2 regions of the Citrobacter sp. GW821-FHT02E08 genome follow, and region 2 is predicted to be linked to the other one. Evidence: predicted binding sites of a transcription regulator. Region 2 holds the regulator's gene; the other holds the start of a gene.
The links. Region 2 encodes PurR, which represses purine synthesis genes. Its sites were predicted from a motif close to CANGCAAACGTTTGCNTG; they were not measured.

Region 1: the regulator PurR is predicted to act here: its motif matches at 4,085-4,102, upstream of purE (5-(carboxyamino)imidazole ribonucleotide mutase).

Annotation. Positions count from the first base shown of each region.
Region 1 is NZ_JBWKVL010000002.1:219,183-229,188, reverse strand. Features, by position in the region: gene AC07UY_RS03380 (porin) at 40-1,173, shown strand; gene mnmH (tRNA 2-selenouridine(34) synthase MnmH) at 1,260-2,342, opposite strand; gene purK (5-(carboxyamino)imidazole ribonucleotide synthase) at 2,441-3,508, opposite strand; gene purE (5-(carboxyamino)imidazole ribonucleotide mutase) at 3,505-4,014, opposite strand; gene lpxH (UDP-2,3-diacylglucosamine diphosphatase) at 4,133-4,855, opposite strand; gene ppiB (peptidylprolyl isomerase B) at 4,858-5,352, opposite strand; gene cysS (cysteine--tRNA ligase) at 5,526-6,911, shown strand; gene AC07UY_RS03345 (metal-dependent hydrolase) at 7,002-7,523, opposite strand; gene ybcJ (ribosome-associated protein YbcJ) at 7,654-7,866, opposite strand; gene folD (bifunctional methylenetetrahydrofolate dehydrogenase/methenyltetrahydrofolate cyclohydrolase FolD) at 7,868-8,734, opposite strand; gene fimA (type 1 fimbrial major subunit FimA) at 9,308-9,862, shown strand; gene fimI (type 1 fimbrial protein subunit FimI) at 9,938-10,006, shown strand, end outside.
Region 2 is NZ_JBWKVL010000004.1:77,773-87,778, reverse strand. Features, by position in the region: gene punR (DNA-binding transcriptional activator PunR) at 1-556, shown strand, start outside; gene purR (HTH-type transcriptional repressor PurR) at 553-1,578, opposite strand; gene cydH (cytochrome bd-I accessory subunit CydH) at 1,875-1,964, shown strand; gene AC07UY_RS06935 (MFS transporter) at 2,131-3,297, shown strand; gene sodB (superoxide dismutase [Fe]) at 3,351-3,932, opposite strand; gene AC07UY_RS06925 (C40 family peptidase) at 4,060-4,890, opposite strand; gene grxD (monothiol glutaredoxin 4) at 5,228-5,575, shown strand; gene rnt (ribonuclease T) at 5,647-6,294, opposite strand; gene AC07UY_RS06910 (fimbrial protein) at 7,023-7,580, shown strand; gene AC07UY_RS06905 (fimbrial biogenesis chaperone) at 7,631-8,353, shown strand; gene AC07UY_RS06900 (fimbria/pilus outer membrane usher protein) at 8,375-10,006, shown strand, end outside.

The DNA.
Region 1 (10,006 bases), on a different contig from region 2:
CGCGTGAATTTTTCAGGGTAAATCTATCAAGGAACAATGATGAATATAAAAACAACAGCGCTGGCGGCATCGATCGGCGCAGCAGTGGCATTGACGTCTTTCGCCTCTCAGGCGGAAATCACGGTTCTGAAACAGGATCCTCAGGCGGGTAATCCTCTGAGCCGTCTCAACTTCACCGTCGGCGGGAGTATTCGTCCGCAGTTCCAGAATATGGCTGGCGATGATGGTGCAAATGGGTATAAGCGTAATGGGTTTGACGGCGGTACACGTTTCCGTTTCGCCGCCGATTACTACCTGTTTGATGACATTAGCTGGGTCAGCTACTACGAGCTGGGCGTGAACTTCCCGGCGATGTTCAACTGGGACAACCACTACGCGGATGGTGCCAACGACACGACCCGTCGTATGTTATACACCGGTCTGAAAAGTGATACCTGGGGTACGCTGACCTTCGGTCAACAGAACAGCATTTACTATGATGTGGTCGGGGCGAAAACCGATATCTGGGACTATGACATGATCGGTCAGGCACCGGGTAACGGGATTAACGGCGACTACGATGGTTCGTACCGCACCCGTAAATCTCTGAAATATAAGAAAGCGGTGGGGGATGTTGATCTCTACGCGTCTTATCTGTTCAGCGACGACTACAACCCGAACAATGGCCTGAAATACAAACGTAAAGGCGGCGGCTCTCTGGGTGTGGATTATCACATCACAGACGATCTGACCTGGGGTACGGCGTGGAACTACACCCGTGCGGAGATGCGTGGCAACGACAGCAAAACCTACGACCAGAACATCGTCGGTACAGCATTTAGCTGGACGCCTGACAACTGGACCTTCTCCATGGGTGGCGGCTGGTATCAGAACTTCATGACCACCAAAAAAGTGTCTGTTAATGATTACTTTGCCGGTGATGCGTGGGGTCTGGAATACTTTGCGGGCTATACATTCCCGATTGGCCAGTATGCGGTGAAATCCATCCAGCCTTACTTTATGGGCGATCGTATTGAATACGTGAATGGTCGTGATTATCTGCGCACCGACAACGGTGTGGGGATCAGCTTCCAGCTGGATTATGGTTTCCGTGTTGATTACGAACACGTCTTTACCTCCAGCACCGACGATCTGGGTGATATGAACCTGGTGCGTCTGCGTTACGACTTCTAAGTCTGACACTGTGCCCGGTGGCGCTACGCTTACCGGGCCTACAAAATATATGCCGGATGAGGCAATTGCTGCCATCCGGCATTTTTTTAGTGGCTTAGCCACTCTCCGACGTCATCAAACGTGCCGCGAAAAACAATTTTCTCTGCTTTCTTTTCGAGCTGATAGCGATACATCGGGTCGTAATACTCTTCCAGCAGCGGAACCAGCCAACTGAAATGCGCCTCGGTGCTGCCGGTGCTCTGCTGTTCAGCCAGGGCAATATCGAGCGCGGTGGTCAATTCTTTAAATCGTTGCAGACCCAGCCGACGCTGAATGGCTGACAGCCCGTGGTGCAAATATTCGCTGTATTCCTGCCAACCGTGCTCTTCGCCGTACGCGTGAGTAAAGTCATGATGCATACGCACGAAATACTCTTCACGCAGCCGTTCCAGACGCAATTCAAAGGGATCGTTAACCACCGCAATGACCGCCTGTGCCATACGCTCGCGCAAGCATTCCGGCAGATGGTTCGAGCCAATCATCCGGCCTTCGTCCTCCAGCACCCATAAACGCGGCGTCTGGCGCGCATCGACCTTGAGCAACTCACTTGCCAGCAGGTTTTCAAAACTGGCCTGACTGAGTTGCGGCAACAGCGTACGGCCAAATGAGGAGCCGCGATGGTGCGCCAGCCCTTCGAGATCGATACCGTTGGGCTGCTGTTGTACCAGTTGCGTCTTGCCGCTGCCGGTACAGCCGCCAATTAAGACGATGGGCTTTTGCACCAGTTCTACGGTGAGGCGGATGGCAGACTGGCGTAACGCTTTATAGCCGCCCTTGATCAGCGGGTAGTCAATACCTGACTCACGCAGCCATTGCTGAACAATGTGCGAGCGTTGGCCGCCGCGCGCGCAGCAAAGATAGCCGGTGGGCCGTTGTTGACACGCTTCTCGCCAGCCATCCAGCCGCTGTTGGCGAAGTTCGCCGGACACCAGTTGATGACCAAGCTTGAGTGCGGCCTCTGGTCCCTGGCGCTTGTAGCAGGTGCCGACGGCGGCGCGCTCTTCATCATTCATCAAGGGCAGGTTAATGGCTGCGGGCATGGCGCCCTGGGTGAATTCGCCTGGGGCGCGTACATCGATTAAAGGCGTGTCGGCGGTGAGGATCGCGCGATAATCCGTTCCATCGTTCATGGGAGATCCTGATAAAACAAAACAGCAATGGGCAGGATTTTACGCGCTGAGAGAGGGGCCGGGAAAGGATAAGTTCTATTTCCCGGCATTTTTCTGGGTTATATGAGCTTACTTTGCGCCCAAATGATGCCGCTGGCGTAGTCTGGCGGCAGTAATGGCGCCAGTGCCTCCAGCGTGGCGTTAAGGCGCGCGGTGTCGCTGTCGGTCAGGTTCAGGTGACCCACCTTACGCCCCGGGCGAACCTCTTTGTCGTACCAGTGCAGATGCACTAACGGCAGTTTCAGCCAGTCATAATTCAAAGGACTGCCAATCAAATTCACCATCACCGATGGGCTGTTCACCACCGGTGTCGGTAATGGCAGTCCCGTGATGGCGCGCAGGTGCAGCTCAAACTGACTGATGCTGGCGCCGTTTTGCGTCCAGTGCCCGCTGTTATGCACGCGCGGGGCCAGTTCGTTGATCAACAGCCCTTCTGAGGTGATAAAGCACTCCATCGCCATCACGCCAACGTAACCCAACTCCTGCATGATGGCGGAAAGCATGGCTTCCGCCTGTTCCTGCAATCGGGTGTTAGCCTGCGGAAACGCCACGCTGGTGCGCAGAATTCCGTCCTGATGCAGGTTGTGCGTCAGCGGATAAAATACGGTGCTGCCGTCGTGACCGCGTGCGCCAACTAATGACACTTCCCCGGAGAAGTTGATCCCCTGCTCGACAATACACTCGCCGTAGCAGTCATTCGGGAGTTGGTCAGTTTCATCATTGCGCAAGCGCCACTGCCCGCGACCGTCATAACCCCCGACGCGGCGTTTGACAATCGCCAGTTCGCCTAAGCGTTCGAAAATGTGCGGCCATTCGTCGCTCCCGGCCAGCAGTTGCCACGGTGCGGTGGCAAGGGAGAGTTTGTCAAAAAGCTGCTTTTGCGTGAGTCGGTCAGCGATAATTGGGAATACATCGCGGTTGACAAAGGCCGGGTGGCGCGCCAGTTCGCGGGTCAACGCGGTTTCTGGCCAGCGCTCAATTTCTGCGGTAATTACGCTTTGCTGAAAAGGAACAGCGGCAGGTTCGGCGTCCAGTCCCACTGGCCAGACGGCTATCCCTAACGGTTCACCGGCCTGGCGCAGCATCCGCCCTAACTGTCCGTTACCCAGCACGCAGACCTGCTTCATGCCGCACCCCGCGGATCTGGATTCTCCAGCACCTCATCCGTTTGCGCTTTACGCCAGTCATTCAAGCGCTGATGCAGCGCGCTGTCATGGGTCGCCAGAATTTGTGCTGCCAGCAGTGCTGCGTTCGCCGCGCCCGCTTTGCCAATCGCCAGTGTACCGACCGGAATACCGCGTGGCATCTGAACAATAGAGTAGAGGCTGTCAACGCCGCTCAGCGCCGCGCTCTGTACCGGAACGCCCAGCACGGGCACCAGCGTCTTCGCCGCAATCATGCCCGGCAAATGTGCGGCACCGCCAGCACCGGCAATAATCACCTGATAACCGTTCTCTTCGGCGCTTTCGGCGAAGCTGAACAATTTGTCGGGGGTGCGGTGAGCGGAAATAACTTCAACGTGGTGTGGAACGTTCAGGATTTCAAAGATTTCGGCGGCAAACTGCATGGTAGCCCAGTCGCTTTTGGACCCCATCACGATGGCGACACGCGCCGGATTATTGCGGGAAGACATGCGTCTGAAAACTCCTGTGGTGCGGGACACACTGCTTTTGAGGCCACAGAGAATAGCATGATAATCCGGCAAGGAAAACGGTTGCGCGGTTAAAGTTGCGGCGAATAGCTGTGAGAATTTAAAACGGGAAGGCGATCAGTTCAACGTTGTCTGGCGTGACTTTTACCATCGAGCCTTCGTGGTGCCAGGCACCTAAAACGACACGAAAAGCAGGTTTTCCGTTAATAGTGAGTTCATGCACCGCCGGGCGATGGGTATGACCGTGAACCAACCACTGAACCTGATGTTTTTCCATCTCAGCCACCACGGCCTGCTGATTAACATCCATAATTTCCAGTGATTTACTGCTGTTGGCGGATTTGCTGCCAGCCCGCATTTTGGCGGCAATGCGGCTACGAATAAACAGCGGCAGGGCAAGAAACAGCGTTTGCAGCCAGGGTTTGTGCACTTTGGCGCGAAACGCCTGGTAACCGACATCGTCGGTACACAAGGTATCGCCATGCATGATCAACACGCGTCGGCCATACAGGTCAGGCACCTTTTCCTGCGGTAGCAGGGTCATGCCGCTTTCACGGGCAAAACGTTTTCCGAGCAGAAAGTCGCGGTTACCGTGAATGAAAAAACAGGGCACGCCGGAATCGACCACCGCTTTAATCGCCGCGGCTATTTCGTGGTGCAGGGGATTGGGATCGTCGTCGCCTATCCAGGCTTCGAAAAGATCGCCCAAAATGTACAGTGCGTCTGCCTGACGCGCTTCACCGGCTAAAAAACGCAGAAAACCGGCGGTGATCGCCGGTTCTTCTGTGCAGAGGTGAAGATCTGCAATAAACAGTGTCGCCACGATTACTCGCTGACGGTCACGTTTTCGACGATGACGTCTTCTTTTGGTACGTCCTGATGCATGCCGCTGCGACCGGTGGACACCGCTTTAATTTTGTCTACAACGTCCATGCCTTCAACGACTTCAGCAAATACGCAGTAGCCCCAGCCCTGCATGCTTTCAGCAGAGAAGTTCAGGAAGTCGTTGTCGACAACGTTAATAAAGAACTGGGCAGTTGCGGAGTGCGGAGCCTGAGTACGCGCCATTGCCAGCGTACCACGGGTGTTTTTCAGACCGTTGTTGGCTTCGTTTTTGATCGCCTCTTTGGTGTCTTTTTGCTTCATGCCCGGTTCAAAACCGCCGCCCTGAATCATAAAACCGTTAATGACACGGTGGAAAATGGTGTTGTTGTAAAAACCTTCGCGGCAGTAGTCCAGGAAGTTTTTAACTGTTTCAGGCGCTTTGTCATCAAAGGTTTTGATTACGATATCGCCGTGATTAGTGTGGAAAGTAACCATTTTTGCATCCTGTTCCGATATAGTGGTGCTTCGACCCAACGCTGGGTCACAGATAGTGGGGTGTTATAGCATAACCGTAAGACGGGATCATCTTGCAATGTGTGCTGATTCCAGTCTGAATTATGGGTATTATACAGACTTTATTATCCACACACGTCTATACGGAATCTTCGATGTTAAAAATCTTTAATACACTGACGCGCCAGAAAGAGGAATTTAAGCCTATTCATGCCGGGGAAGTCGGCATGTACGTGTGTGGTATTACCGTTTACGATCTCTGTCATATTGGTCACGGACGTACATTTGTTGCCTTCGATGTGGTGGCGCGCTACCTGCGTTTCCTCGGCTACAAACTGAAATACGTGCGTAACATTACCGATATCGATGACAAAATCATCAAACGCGCCAACGAAAACGGCGAAAACTTTGTGGCGCTGGTCGATCGCATGATTGCCGAGATGCACAACGATTTCGATGCGTTGAACATTTTGCGCCCGGACCTCGAACCGCGCGCAACGCACCATATCCACGAAATCATTGAAATTACTGAACAGTTGATTGCCAAAGGTCACGCCTACGTGGCAGATAACGGCGATGTGATGTTTGATGTCCCGACGGACCCGAACTATGGCCTGCTGTCACGCCAGGATCTCGACCAGCTCCAGGCCGGGGCTCGTGTGGACGTCGTTGACGTGAAACGCAACCCGATGGATTTCGTGTTGTGGAAGATGTCCAAAGAGGGCGAGCCGAGCTGGCCGTCACCGTGGGGCGCAGGGCGTCCGGGCTGGCATATCGAATGTTCGGCGATGAACTGCAAACAGTTAGGCAACCATTTTGATATTCACGGCGGCGGTTCTGACCTGATGTTCCCGCACCATGAAAACGAAATCGCCCAGTCCACCTGCGCGCATGACGGCGAGTACGTGAACTACTGGATGCACTCCGGCATGGTGATGATTGACCGCGAGAAAATGTCTAAATCCCTGGGCAATTTCTTCACCGTGCGCGACGTCCTGAAATACTACGACGCCGAAACCATTCGCTACTTCCTGATGTCCGGCCACTATCGTAGCCAGCTGAACTACAGCGAAGAGAACCTGAAACAGGCGCGTTCGGCGCTGGAACGTCTTTACACTGCGCTGCGCGGAACGGACAAATCCGTTGCTCCTGCGGGTGGCGAAGCGTTTGAAGCGCGTTTTGTTGAGGCGATGAACGACGATTTCAACACGCCGGAAGCCTACTCGGTATTGTTTGATATGGCGCGTGAAGTGAATCGCCTGAAGGGTGAAGATATGGCGGCGGCGAACGCGATGGCCTCGCATCTGCGTAAGCTCTCTGGCGTGCTGGGTCTGCTGGAACAAGATCCAGAAGCGTTCTTACAAAGCGGCGCGCAGGCGGACGATGGCGAAGTTGCTGAGATTGAAGCGTTGATTCAACAGCGTCTCGATGCCCGTAAAGCGAAAGACTGGGCGGCGGCAGATGCGGCGCGTGACCGTCTGAACGAGATGGGGATCGTGCTGGAAGATGGCCCGCAAGGGACCACCTGGCGTCGTAAATAATCGTCTATTGCCGGATGCGCTGATGCGTGCCCGGCCTACAAAGTATGATCCGCTCGTAGGCCGGGTAAGGCGAAGCCGCCACCCGGCTTTTTAACGTCTACGCCACCACAACATTCCCATCACCACCACACCCGGCAACCACACCCACATCAACTCAGACAGCATCACCTGATGCCCGTACGGCGTGGCATAGCGTGAGAGTGCAAACGGTGCGACTTTGATCACCTGCCAGGGGGCAAAGAAGCGTTCGTCAGACCACGGCCACAACCAGCCGACGCCTTTTCCACCGGAGGTGACTGAATCCAGCAAACTGTGCGACAGCAGTGAAACCGTCAGGAACAGCCAACAGCGAACCAGCCCCGCCCTAAACCATCGTCGCCCGATCAGTACACATAAAAAGGGTATGACAAAGGCAAATAACAGTGAGTGGGTAAAACCACGATGGCCAAATACGTTGCCGTAGGCAATCCCAAACTTAAACGCCAGTACGTCGGCATCGGGCAGCATCGCCAGCACGATCCCGGCAAACAGCAGGCGAGGGGGAATAACCTTGAGGCCGAGGCCTAATCCAAGACAAAGAGGAACGGCGGCGTGGGTAACAATGGTTGGCATGAGGTTCGCTTCGTATGAAAAACAACATGCTAACAGTTTACTGTTTACTGTGAAGGGACGATGAAGTTAATTATCTGAAATATGGGGGAACTGGCCGGATAAGGGGTTAACCGTTATCCGGCAGCTGAGATCACGCGACGACGTTAATGTTGTGACCTTCATAGCTCACGGTGTGTCCCGCGACGATTTTGCAGCGTTTACGGGTTTCCACCGCGCCATCGACCTTAACTAAACCTTCAGCAATGGCTATTTTCGCCTGGGCGCCGCTTTCACACCAGCCTTCCAGTTTGAGCAAATCGCACAGCTCCACGTGCGGATGCTTGCCTAAAGAAAAATTCGCCATATTAATTACCTTGTGGATCGTGATATTCAACACACGCCTGCAGCGTGTTTTCGATAAGTGTTGCGACGGTCATCGGACCGACTCCGCCCGGCACTGGCGTGATGTATGACGCACGTGCCGCCGCATCGTCAAAGACGACGTCGCCGACAACTTTACCATTTTCCAGACGGTTAATGCCGACATCGATTACGATGGCGCCTTCTTTTATCCACTCGCCGGGAATAAATCCGGGTTTGCCGACGGCCACGATCAACAGGTCGGCATTTTCGACGTGATGACGCAGGTTTTTGGTAAAGCGGTGAGTGACGGTGGTGGTGCAGCCTGCCAGCAGCAGTTCCATGCTCATCGGGCGACCGACGATGTTGGAGGCGCCAATCACCACGGCATTCAGCCCGTAGGTATCGATATTGTAACGCTCAAGCAGGGTAACAATACCGCGCGGAGTACACGGACGCAGACGTGGCGCGCGCTGGCACAAACGACCTACGTTGTATGGATGAAAGCCATCCACGTCTTTGTCTGGCGCGATGCGCTCGAGCACTTTGACGTTGTCGATGCCCGCCGGTAACGGCAGTTGCACCAGAATACCGTCGATGGTGTTGTCTGCGTTAAGCGTATCGATAAGCTCAAGCAGTTCCGCCTCGCTGGTGGTTTCAGGCAGGTCATAAGAGCGGGAGACGAACCCCACCTCATCACAGGCTTTACGCTTGCTTGCGACATAAATTTGCGAAGCCGGGTTGCTACCTACCAGCACAACAGCCAGTCCTGGGGCGCGAAGTCCGGCCGCTAAACGTGCCTGAACTTTTTGAGCAACCTCAGAGCGCACCTGCTGCGCAATCGTTTTACCGTCAATAATCTTTGCTACCATCAGAGAGAAGATTCCATCTGTTACGTTAAGTCAAAGGGGATGTGACTATTTTGTCAGAAGCGGGGCGCGCTGTCAGTTTTCGTTTGCGTATTTAGATGCGATCGTGGCGGTGTGGCCTTCACGTTGTGGCCCAGTTTCAGGGGAAATGGCGGTGCATTTTTGTACGCAGGCTAATTAAATTTAACCTTGTCGAAACAATTCATCACCCTGGCATTTTGCGAATGAATCCCCCAAAAACCAGACTGTTATCTGCTCCAGAACCCTTATTTATATAAAAACATCCTGGAATGGTCCTATATCCCAATAAGAATTGGCTTAGGTCAATAAAAGGGTTTGCGGGTATTTTTCATTTATTGAAATGTTTAATTTATCGCTGTGACGAATTGTCATATTCGTAAAGATTAATTAGTGAATCTGCTACTCAGGAGAGTTGGAGGAAAGATTAGCTAATTCTCTTTCGGAATATATCTTTACAGGATGCAGAGATAATTTGCCTGACATTTTATGTCGATATTGATTCAAACGGATCCCGCAGGAAGCCGGAACCGAATGTGTGTAATGCAAGGGAAACCCATGAAACTTAAATTAATGACCTCTTCTGTTATTGCTGGCCTGATGCTCGTTGCGGGCTCCGCTGTTGCGGCAGATCCGGTGAGCGTCAGCGGCGGCACCGTTCACTTTGAAGGTGAACTGGTCAATGCGGCATGTGCCGTTAGCACTCAGTCTGCGGATCAGGTAGTGACGCTGGGCCAGTACCGTACAGCCAGCTTTGCCGCAGTGGGTGACACCACGGCACAGATCCCGTTCAGCATTGTCCTGAATGACTGTGATCCCAGCGTAGCGGCGACCGCTGCGGTTGCGTTCTCCGGTCAAAGCGACCTGAGCAACGATGCCCTGCTGGCGGTTTCCTCCTCCGATAACAGCACAACGGCAGGCGGTGTGGGTATCGAAATTCTGGACAGCAAATCGTCTGCGTTGAAGCCGGATGGCGCGACGTTCTCAACGGCTCAGGCGCTGGTAGAAGGCACGAACACCCTGCGTTTCTCTGCACGCTATAAAGCCACCGCAGCAAGCGCAACGCCGGGTCAGGCTAATGCTGATGCCACCTTCATCATGAAGTACGAGTAAGCGTTCAGGTTTGAGCAAGGATGACGCGTGCCTCAATGGATGAGGCAACACCGGGGATGATAAGGGATGTGGTTGATGATGAGGAAAGGCGTGGCGTTGGCGGGAGTGCTCTGCGCGATGTCTGTCAGTGCGCATACGGTAATA
Region 2 (10,006 bases):
TCAGGAGGTGTTTAACGGCGTCTGGGATGCGCTTTCCGACGGACGCGTGGAACTGGCCATTGGGGCGACGCAGGCGATCCCCGTCGGCGGGCGCTATACCTTTCGCGATATGGGAATGTTGAGCTGGAGCTGCGTGGTGGCAAGTCATCATCCCCTGGCGGCGATGCCCGGACCCTTGAGTGATGATACGTTGCGCAACTGGCCGTCGCTGGTCCGTGAAGACACGTCACGGACACTGCCTAAACGTATCACCTGGCTGCTGGACAACCAAAAGCGCGTGATCGTACCGGATTGGGAATCGTCAGCAACCTGTCTTTCCGCCGGGTTATGTGTCGGGATGGTGCCTACGCATTTTGCAAAACCGTGGGTCGACAGTGGCAAATGGGTCGCGTTGACCCTGGAGAATCCATTCCCGGATGCAGCATGCTGCCTGACCTGGCAGCAAAATGACACGTCGCCCGCATTAGCCTGGCTGCTGGAGTATTTAGGCGACAGTGAAACGCTGAATAAAGAGTGGTTGCGAGAACCTGAAGAGGTTCCCGCCGGGGAAGCTTAACGACGATAGTCGCGGAACGGACCATCCGCAACCGAACGACGTTCGATCAGTCGCGGGTGGACTTCAATAGACTGCGACTCTTCACGCTTGTTGACGATACGGTCTAACAACATATTAAAGGCCGTTTCACCCAGTGAGTCTTTCGGTTGGTGAATAGTGGTCAGTGCGGGTGTGAAATAGCGCGCGTTACGCACATTGTCATAACCGATCACCGAAATATCCTGCGGTACGCGCAAACCCATTTCGTCAGCAGCGCAGAGCGCCCCCATTGCCATGATGTCGCCACCGCAGAATACCGCAGTAGGGCGATGGGTCTGAGAGAGGATTTGCTGCATTGCACGATAACCAGACTCAGGTTCAAAATCGCCCTGTACAATCCAGTTTTCCGGGACTTTTATCAGCGCTTCGTCCATCGCCTTCATAAAGCCCGCCAGGCGGCCAGCCCCCGTGTTACGCTCCATCGGGCCAGGAATGACGCCTATCTCACGATGACCGCGTTCCACCAGATAACGACCGGCCATATAACCGCCTTCGAACGCGTTATCAATGACCGTATCGGTAAAGTCAGCCTTCGCTTCGCCCCAATCCATAACCACCATTGGAATATGGCGATACTCTTCAAGCATGGAGAGCAGAGACTCTGGATATTCCGAACACATAACCAGCAGACCATCCACACGCTTTTGCGCCATCATGGAAAGGTAGGCCCGTTGTTTTTCAAGATTATTCCAGGCATTGCCAAGGATCAGGGTGTAGCCTTTCTGGAAGCAGTTTTTCTCAACGGCTTCAATAATTTCAGCGAAATAGGCGGCTTCACTGCTGGTTGCCAGCAGACCGATAGATTTGGTGTGATTCACCTTCAGGCTGCGGGCGACGGCACTCGGGGAGTAGTGCAATTCTTTGATTGCTGCCCAGACAGCATTGCGAGTCTCTTCTGCGACAAAACGCGTTTTGTTAATTACATGTGATACGGTTGTAGTGGAAACGTTTGCTCGCTTCGCTACATCTTTAATTGTTGCCATTACATTTCACTCCAGACCATATCCAAACTCCTGAAAATACTGTAGGTAAACGTTTGCCTTTACACACCCTTATCGCAACATCAGGGTTGCGGCACGCCGGGAAAACGACACGAAACGTCAGGAGGGGGTCAATGGCCGGTACGCTAATCAAGTAAGCGTGGAATTTTGTCTGATCTTGACGAAAAGGGGAAGAGTTAAAAGTGGTTATCAATATAAATCCTGGGAGATTTTTACATCCAAGTGTGTAAAAATGCGCAATATCACTTTTTGTGTGGGAATAAAAAGGAGCAAATTTGATGAGCACCGATCTGAAGTTTTCGTTAGTAACCACTATTATTGTTCTGGGCCTGATCGTAGCGGGTGGTCTGACCGCCGCACTGCACTGATTTACCGTGAGGGAGCATGCTCTCCCTCATCTCGTTACCCCTTCATTGTTACTAAATCAGCAAAAGTCTTTTGCCATTCTGTTAACTTTATTATTTTTGTGATTGATGTCATGCTTTTGGCTCTTATCGGGTGTCGCTTCGCGGCACGCTGCAGCGGAGTCAACGTATGAAAATCAATTACCCCTTACTGGCGCTTGCGATTGGCGCATTTGGTATTGGGACCACGGAATTCTCTCCGATGGGGCTGTTGCCCGTCATTGCGCATGGCGTGAATGTCTCCATTCCCGCCGCCGGAATGCTCATCAGCGCCTATGCGGTGGGTGTGATGGTGGGCGCGCCGTTGATGACCCTGTTGCTATCGCACCGTGCTCGTCGTAATGCGCTGATTTTTTTGATGGCCATTTTTACGCTGGGCAACGTCCTGTCGGCCATTGCGCCGGATTACACCACCTTGATGCTATCGCGCATTTTGACCAGTCTTAATCACGGCGCGTTTTTCGGATTGGGTTCGGTCGTGGCGGCCAGGGTAGTGCCGAAGCATAAACAGGCCAGCGCCGTGGCGACGATGTTTATGGGACTGACCATTGCAAACATCGGCGGCGTGCCTGCGGCCACATGGCTTGGGGAAACCATTGGCTGGCGGATGTCCTTTTTAGCGACCGCTGGACTTGGGGTGATCGCGATGCTCAGTTTATTCTTCTCTCTGCCGAAAGGTGGCGCAGGGGAACGGCCGGACGTGCGTAAAGAACTGGCTGTCTTGCTGCGTCCACCGGTCCTTTCTGCGCTGCTGACCACCGTGCTGGGCGCGGGGGCAATGTTCACCCTCTACACCTATATTTCACCCGTTCTGCAAAACATTGCCCATGCCACACCGGCATTTGTCACCGCGATGTTAGTTTTGATCGGCGTTGGGTTTTCGATCGGCAACTATTTTGGCGGCAAACTGGCCGATCGTTCCGTCAACGGTACGCTGAAAGGTTTCTTACTGCTGCTTATGGTCATCATGCTGGCCATTCCTTTCCTGGCGCGTAACGATCTGGGCGCTGCGTTCAGTATGGTGGTGTGGGGCGCGGCAACATTTGCCGTCGTACCGCCTTTGCAGATGCGCGTGATGCGTGTCGCCAGTGAAGCGCCGGGGTTGTCTTCGTCGGTGAATATCGGGGCATTTAATCTTGGGAATGCGTTAGGCGCGGCGGCGGGTGGCGCGGTGATTTCCGGCGGTCTGGGGTATAGCTTTGTTCCGGTGATGGGCGCCATTGTGGCAGGGCTGGCGTTATTGCTGGTCTTTGTGTCAGCGAGAAGGCAACCTGAAACGGCCTATGTCGCCAACTAAACGATTGAGTTGAAAATAAAAACGCAGAAGGAAACCCTTCTGCGTTGTCGTATTTACGCCGCGAAGTTCTTCGCAACGAATTCCCAGTTTACCAGCGCCCAGAAATGCTCCAGGTAGCCAGGACGGGCATTACGGTAGTCGATGTAGTAAGCATGTTCCCACACGTCAACGGTCATCAGCGGGGTGGCATCCGTGGTCAGCGGGGTGCCCGCGTTGGACGTAGAAACGATAGCCAGTTTGCCATCAGCCCCTTTTACCAGCCAGGTCCAGCCGGAACCGAAGTTTTTAATCGCAGCATCGGTGAACTGTGCTTTGAATTCAGCAAAGCTACCGAAGGACGCGGCGATAGCGTCAGCCAGTTTGCCGGTTGGTTCGCCGCCCGCGTTCGGGGCCAGGCAGTTCCAGTAGAACGTGTGGTTCCAGACCTGGGCTGCGTTATTGAATACGCCACCTTCTGAACTACGAACGATCTCTTCCAGTGATTTACCTTCAAAGGCGGTACCTTTGATCAGGTTATTGAGATTCGTCACATAGGTTTGATGATGTTTGCCGTAGTGGTATTCCAGCGTCTCAGCGGAAATGTGTGGTGCCAGCGCGTCTTTGGCATACGGTAATGCAGGTAATTCGAACGACATTGCTTCTCTCCTTATTATTAATATTGAGTACGTACAATAGCCATAAAGTACGTAAGGATAGGGTAGCAAATTGAAAGGTGATGCAAAAGAAGAACTTACCCTGTTGCGAAAACAACAGGGTAAGGGATTAACGAATGGTTTTTGGCGTCATGACGCGGCGGGCGCCGACATAGTGGCGTTGCCAGTAATCTTCGCTTAATGAGGTTATCTGAATTTCCTGCCCTGAACGGGGGGACTGGATAAATTTGCCATTGCCGACATACACGCCGACGTGATCCGCAGTACCGCGCCCCTGGGTCCGGAAGAAGACCAGATCGCCATTCTTCAGTTCATCACGCTCAATCGGTGAGGCATCGCGTAGGTGGTACATTTCATTTGCCGTACGCGGAATACGGAACTTCACCAGATCTTTATAGGCGTACCAGACCAGACCGCTGCAATCAAAACCGGTACGTGGCGACGTGCCGCCCCAGTGATACGGTTTACCAATCTGATTCATCAATGTGGACATTGCCGTTTTGGTCGCTTTCTGTACCCTGACCTTATGCGCATCGGCAAGCGAAGCTGGTGCGGTCTCTTTCACCTTCACACAATGGGGCTTGCGGCCTTTGCGTGGCGTGCATTTTTCGCTCCAGGTGACGGAGGCTGTTTTTGCGGTTGTGGAAGAGACACGGCGATGTGCATTTTTAGTGGTTTTCGCTGGCGAGGTCGTGTGCTTTTTGGACGAAGAGGCCGTTTTTACGCTGGTTTTGTTAACGGCTTTTTTGACGGTTTTCTGACTGGTTTTGGTTGTTTTTTTACTGGCCGTCGCGTTCTTATGTTTATCTGCCGTTTTCGTTACGTGAGAAACAGCAGGCGTCTCCCTGGTTTGCCGGGAAGCATTAGCCGGGGATGTGAAAGAGAGTGTGGAAAAAAGCAAAGCACAGAGCGTGATCGAAATTCGGTTTATTCGCGCCACTGAGCAGTCCTCTGGTTAATGCAGGCGGCTATCATGCCTGCGTGTGATTTACAAAACCTGTCGATTCTAATCCATAAAAGCACAGAAAGTTAATCGCTTTTATCATCTAAAACCCCATTTCGTAAGCGACTGCAAAAAAAATCAACAGCTCGTACTAAAAATGGTCAGCGGAGAGTCCAGGGCGTGTTGTTTTACAGGATAAGAAATATAGAGAATGCAACTTATCGCGCCAGGGGATAAAATAGTAAAGCGTAATGAAAATGTTATTTTCCGTTGCCAGTCTGACCCGCTACAATGTCAGACTACTGCCGTAAAAGAAGTTAAAGGAAGCAAGACAATGAGCACCACTATCGAAAAAATCCAGCGCCAGATCGCTGAAAACCCGATTCTCCTGTACATGAAAGGTTCTCCAAAACTGCCAAGCTGCGGTTTCTCCGCACAGGCTGTCCAGGCGTTGTCTGCCTGTGGCGAGCGTTTTGCCTATGTTGATATCCTGCAGAACCCGGATATTCGAGCGGAATTACCGAAATATGCAAACTGGCCAACTTTCCCGCAACTGTGGGTTGATGGCGAACTGGTTGGCGGCTGTGATATTTTGATCGAAATGTACCAGCGCGGTGAGTTGCAGCAACTGATTAAAGAAACTGCAGCGAAATACAAAACCGAAGAACCTGATGCTGAGTAATCAGCGGAAATAAAAAAAGCGACCATTCTCTGGTCGCTTTTTTTATGGGCTCGATCGCCTGATGAAAGTGATTAAGCGTCTTCCGGTTGCGGTAGTGGCCACCCGCCAAGGCGTTTCCAACGGTTCACGATTTCGCAAAACAGGATAGCGGTGCGTTCGGTGTCATAGAGGGCGGAGTGCGCCTGGGTGCCATCAAACTCCATACCTGCTGCCAGACAGGCTTTTGACAACACGGTTTGCCCCAGCGCCAGACCGCTGAGTGCCGCAGTATCGAAAGTCACGAAGGGATGGAACGGATTACGCTTCAACGATGCGCGTTCCGCCGCTGCCATCATAAAACTGTGGTCGAAGGTGGCGTTGTGGGCAACCATGATGGCCCGGTTGCAACCGCTGTCTTTGATGCCTTTGCGCACCATTTTGAAGATCGCGTGCAACGCGTCGTACTCACTGACGGCGCCGCGCAGTGGATTTGACGGATCGATACCGTTAAAGGCGAGCGCCTCAGGCTGTAAGTTTGCCCCTTCAAACGGTTCGACATGGAAATGCAGCGTCGTGTCCGGCATCAACCAGCCTTGTTCATCCATTTTCAGTGTGATGGCGGCGATCTCAAGCAGCGCGTCGGTTTTGGCGTTAAATCCAGCCGTTTCGACATCTATCACGACAGGATAAAAACCACGAAAACGGTCACACAGACCGGAAAGTTGAGCGTTATCGGACATCAGGGTCTCTTAATACAGAAAAATTGCAGCGCGCATTATGCCAAATTTTGTTGCTGACGGGAATGGCAGAGGGAAAAGGGACATCGGGTATTGCGTCCCAGGATATCGACATTCCGTAGAGCAGGTTGATGTCCTGTCAGGCTGCTTGTGGGCATTTTCTTCCCCTTCAGATAGCAGGAATGCCTGTTCATAAAATCAAAAAAATATGACCTCACCGAGCTAAGCGTGGGTGTGCGCGGAATAGGGTGCTGGTGCCCATACTCATCAAATGTACAAAAATATATTTTGTATTCCTGTTTTGTATCCGCATTATTCAGTGTTGTGGGATTAAGCGATTGTGCAATCAATTTAATTGAACAGTGGAAGGGGTTATTTAATCTCACCTGCCTATTACGCGAACTAATATCTAATATTATCCCTGGTTAACTTTGTGTTTAATTAAGGTGTCCATGTTGTGAATTGTCCAAAATTAGACTGAACATTGATTACCGACGGCTTATTATTGATATATAATATTATTATGTTGTTATGGCTATTGTACTGACGCTAAAGTCATTCTTTTGCATATGATGGCTAAAATTGCTCGAAAATGCGAGTTGTCGGGAATATAAAATATAATAGCGATAAATAACATAAAAATCCTTACAGATAACACTGGCTGGGTGAGTGTTAAGTTTTAGGGATGAATGATACTCAATAAACACTCTTGTTATACGTTGGAGAGATAAATGAAATTGCGTAAGTTATACATGGTGATGTCTGCCTGTGCGATAGTAAGTTTGTCCGGCATAAATACCGCGAATGCGGCTACCGATAAAGGAACCATTAAATTCGCCGGAGAAGTCGTTGCCTCAACCTGTGATACCAAAGTTGATGCCGGTGGTCCCAATGGCACGGTGACTCTGGATAAAGTGTCTACAGAAACCATCGCGGTGGTTGGTACGACAGCAAAACCTACACCTTTCGCTATTTCCGTTACGGGTTGTACGGCGAGCGCGACAGGTATAGGTGTTCAGTTTGGCGTGCAGAATGGGACGCCGGATACCAATGGCAACCTGAAAAACGAAGAAGCGAATCCAACGAAAGTAAGTCTGCAGTTGGTGGATGTTGCTAAATCCAATACTGCAATTGATTTAAATGCGGATCAGAGCGGTGGGTCGAAATTTACCATCGATGCCAGTGGGAACGGTTCACTTTCCTATATCGTGCAATATTACAGTAATGATGCCGCGCCAGCCGTCGGTAAAGTTACCGCTAATGCCACCTATGAACTGTCGTATCAGTAAATAAGTTACACAGAGTGTTGTTAACAAATGGTTATTTCTGGAATGATTTAATGAAACGGTTAAAAATATTATGTCAGATGTCATTAATGATGACACTGTTTGGTTTCAGCACTCTTTCATTTGCAGGCCTGGTGTTAGAGGGGACTCGCGTTATTTATCCTGCCGGAGAGAGCGAGGTCACTGTACGAATGAAAAATACAGGAAGCCTGCCGGTTCTGGCGCAAAGCTGGATCGATAACGGTGTTAAGAACGTGACGCCTGATAAAATAGCATCTGTCTTTGTCTTAACACCGCCCATTAACCGGGTGAATGCGGGCAAAGGACAGACGCTCAGGATCAGTCTGATCGCTGAAAACAGCCTGCCGCAGGATAAAGAGTCTGTTTTTTATCTGAATGTATTGGCTATCCCTGCAAAGTCGAAAGACTCCATTGACGCAAGCCAGATTAATATTGCCTTCAAAACACGTATCAAGCTTTTCTATCGTCCAGATTCACTAAAAGGCAGCGCCAATGACGCGCCCAATTTACTACGCTGGAGTATTAACGGTAGCGGTATTACAGCAACTAACCCGACACCTTATTATGTCACCCTGAGTGAAGTGAGTTATACATCGGGTGGGAAGAAAATGGTTTCCCCTGGGCAGATGATTTCACCGGGTGGATCAAGTGATTTTCATTTCAACGGTGTGAAACAGTTAAGTAGCGCAGATTCGATCGAATATGCGTCAATCAATGATTTTGGTGGATTGAATAAGTATAAAGTCAAAAAATAATTCATTTTCGGTGATTTTATTATGCGCTTATTCCATGTGCTTTGTTACGTTAATATCGTGCTTCCATTGCAATATGCTGTCGCCGGAGCAAAAACAGACGGCATCTCCTCGATGGACGTTGCGGGGAATTATGAGTTTAATGATGCTTTTGTTAACCGTTCAGGCGCGCAAATTATCGACCTGAAGCGATTTTCAAATGGCGCGAGTGTATTACCGGGTATCTATAAAGTTATTGTCTCGCTGAACACTGAGCAATTAACGATTTCGAACATCGAGTTCCGGGCCGGGGCGAACAATGCCGTTGATGCGTGTATTCCAAATAATGTTTTTGAATTGATCAGTTTTAAAAAAGAACAGATTAAATTCACGCAATGGGACGTACTGACCGACAGTAAGAACTGCACACGTATACAAGATATCATTCCGGAGGCAACACAGGAATTTGACAGCGAAGCTCAGCAATTAAGTCTCTCTATCCCGCAAGTCTATATTGATAAGCTTCCACGCGGTTCTGTCCCCCCGTCAATGTGGGACAGCGGGATCCCCGCCCTGATGCTGGGATACAATATGAATGCCTACGAATCAAAAAACAGCAATTATGAATCGAAGTCATTATACGCCTCGATCAACAGTGGCCTGAATATTGGCGCATGGTACCTTCGTCATAATGGCTCCTGGAACTGGATGCAGGATCAAGGCGGGCACTACACTGTCCTGAATACCTATGTGCAGCGGGATATTCCTGCTATCTGGGGACGTCTGGCGGCCGGGCAACTGAATACCAGCGGACAACTGTTTGATACATTGCCCATCAGCGGGGCGCAGGTGGCCAGTGATGAGCGCATGTTGCCACAATCGCAGCGCGGTTATGCGCCTGAAATACGCGGTGTGGCGAAAACGAATGCGAAAGTCACGGTTAAACAGAGCGGTCAGACGATTTATGAAACCACCGTTTCGCCCGGTGCGTTTGTGATTAGCGATCTCTATCCGACCGGTTATGGCGGTAATCTGGATGTGAGCATTCAGGAGGCCGATGGCTCGCAGCAGAACTTTTCCATTCCTTATTCTTCGGTGTCGCAATTGCTGCGTCCCGGAAGTACGCGGTACAGCCTCAGTGCGGGAAAACTGCGCAGCGACAGCGTATCGGACGATCCTGTCTTTACGGAGGCGACCTGGCAACAGGGCTTCACGAACATTCTGACAGGGTATGGGGGCGTTCAGGCAAACAAGGATTATCAGGCGGTAAAAATGGGCGCTGCCTTAGGTTTTCCCATTGGCGCAATCGCGTTTGACGTCACCCAGTCCAAAGCGCATCTGCCCGATCGTGGCGATATGTCCGGTCAAAGTTTTCAGATAAGTTACAGCAAGCTGATTAATGAAACGAACAGTAATATCACACTGGCCGCGTACCGTTTCTCCAGCAGTGGATATATGGATTACCTCACGGCGATGGAAACGCTGGATGATTTGCATCACGGTAATGATAGTAATCAGATTCAGCGACAGAAAAACCGCTTTACGCTTAATCTGAGCCAGGGGCTCAAGGAAGGATGGGGCCAGTTATATATTAGCGCCAGCATGGAGAACTATTGGAATAAAGGATCTGTAGAGCGGCAATACCAGATCGGTTATTCCAATAGTTATAAATGGTTG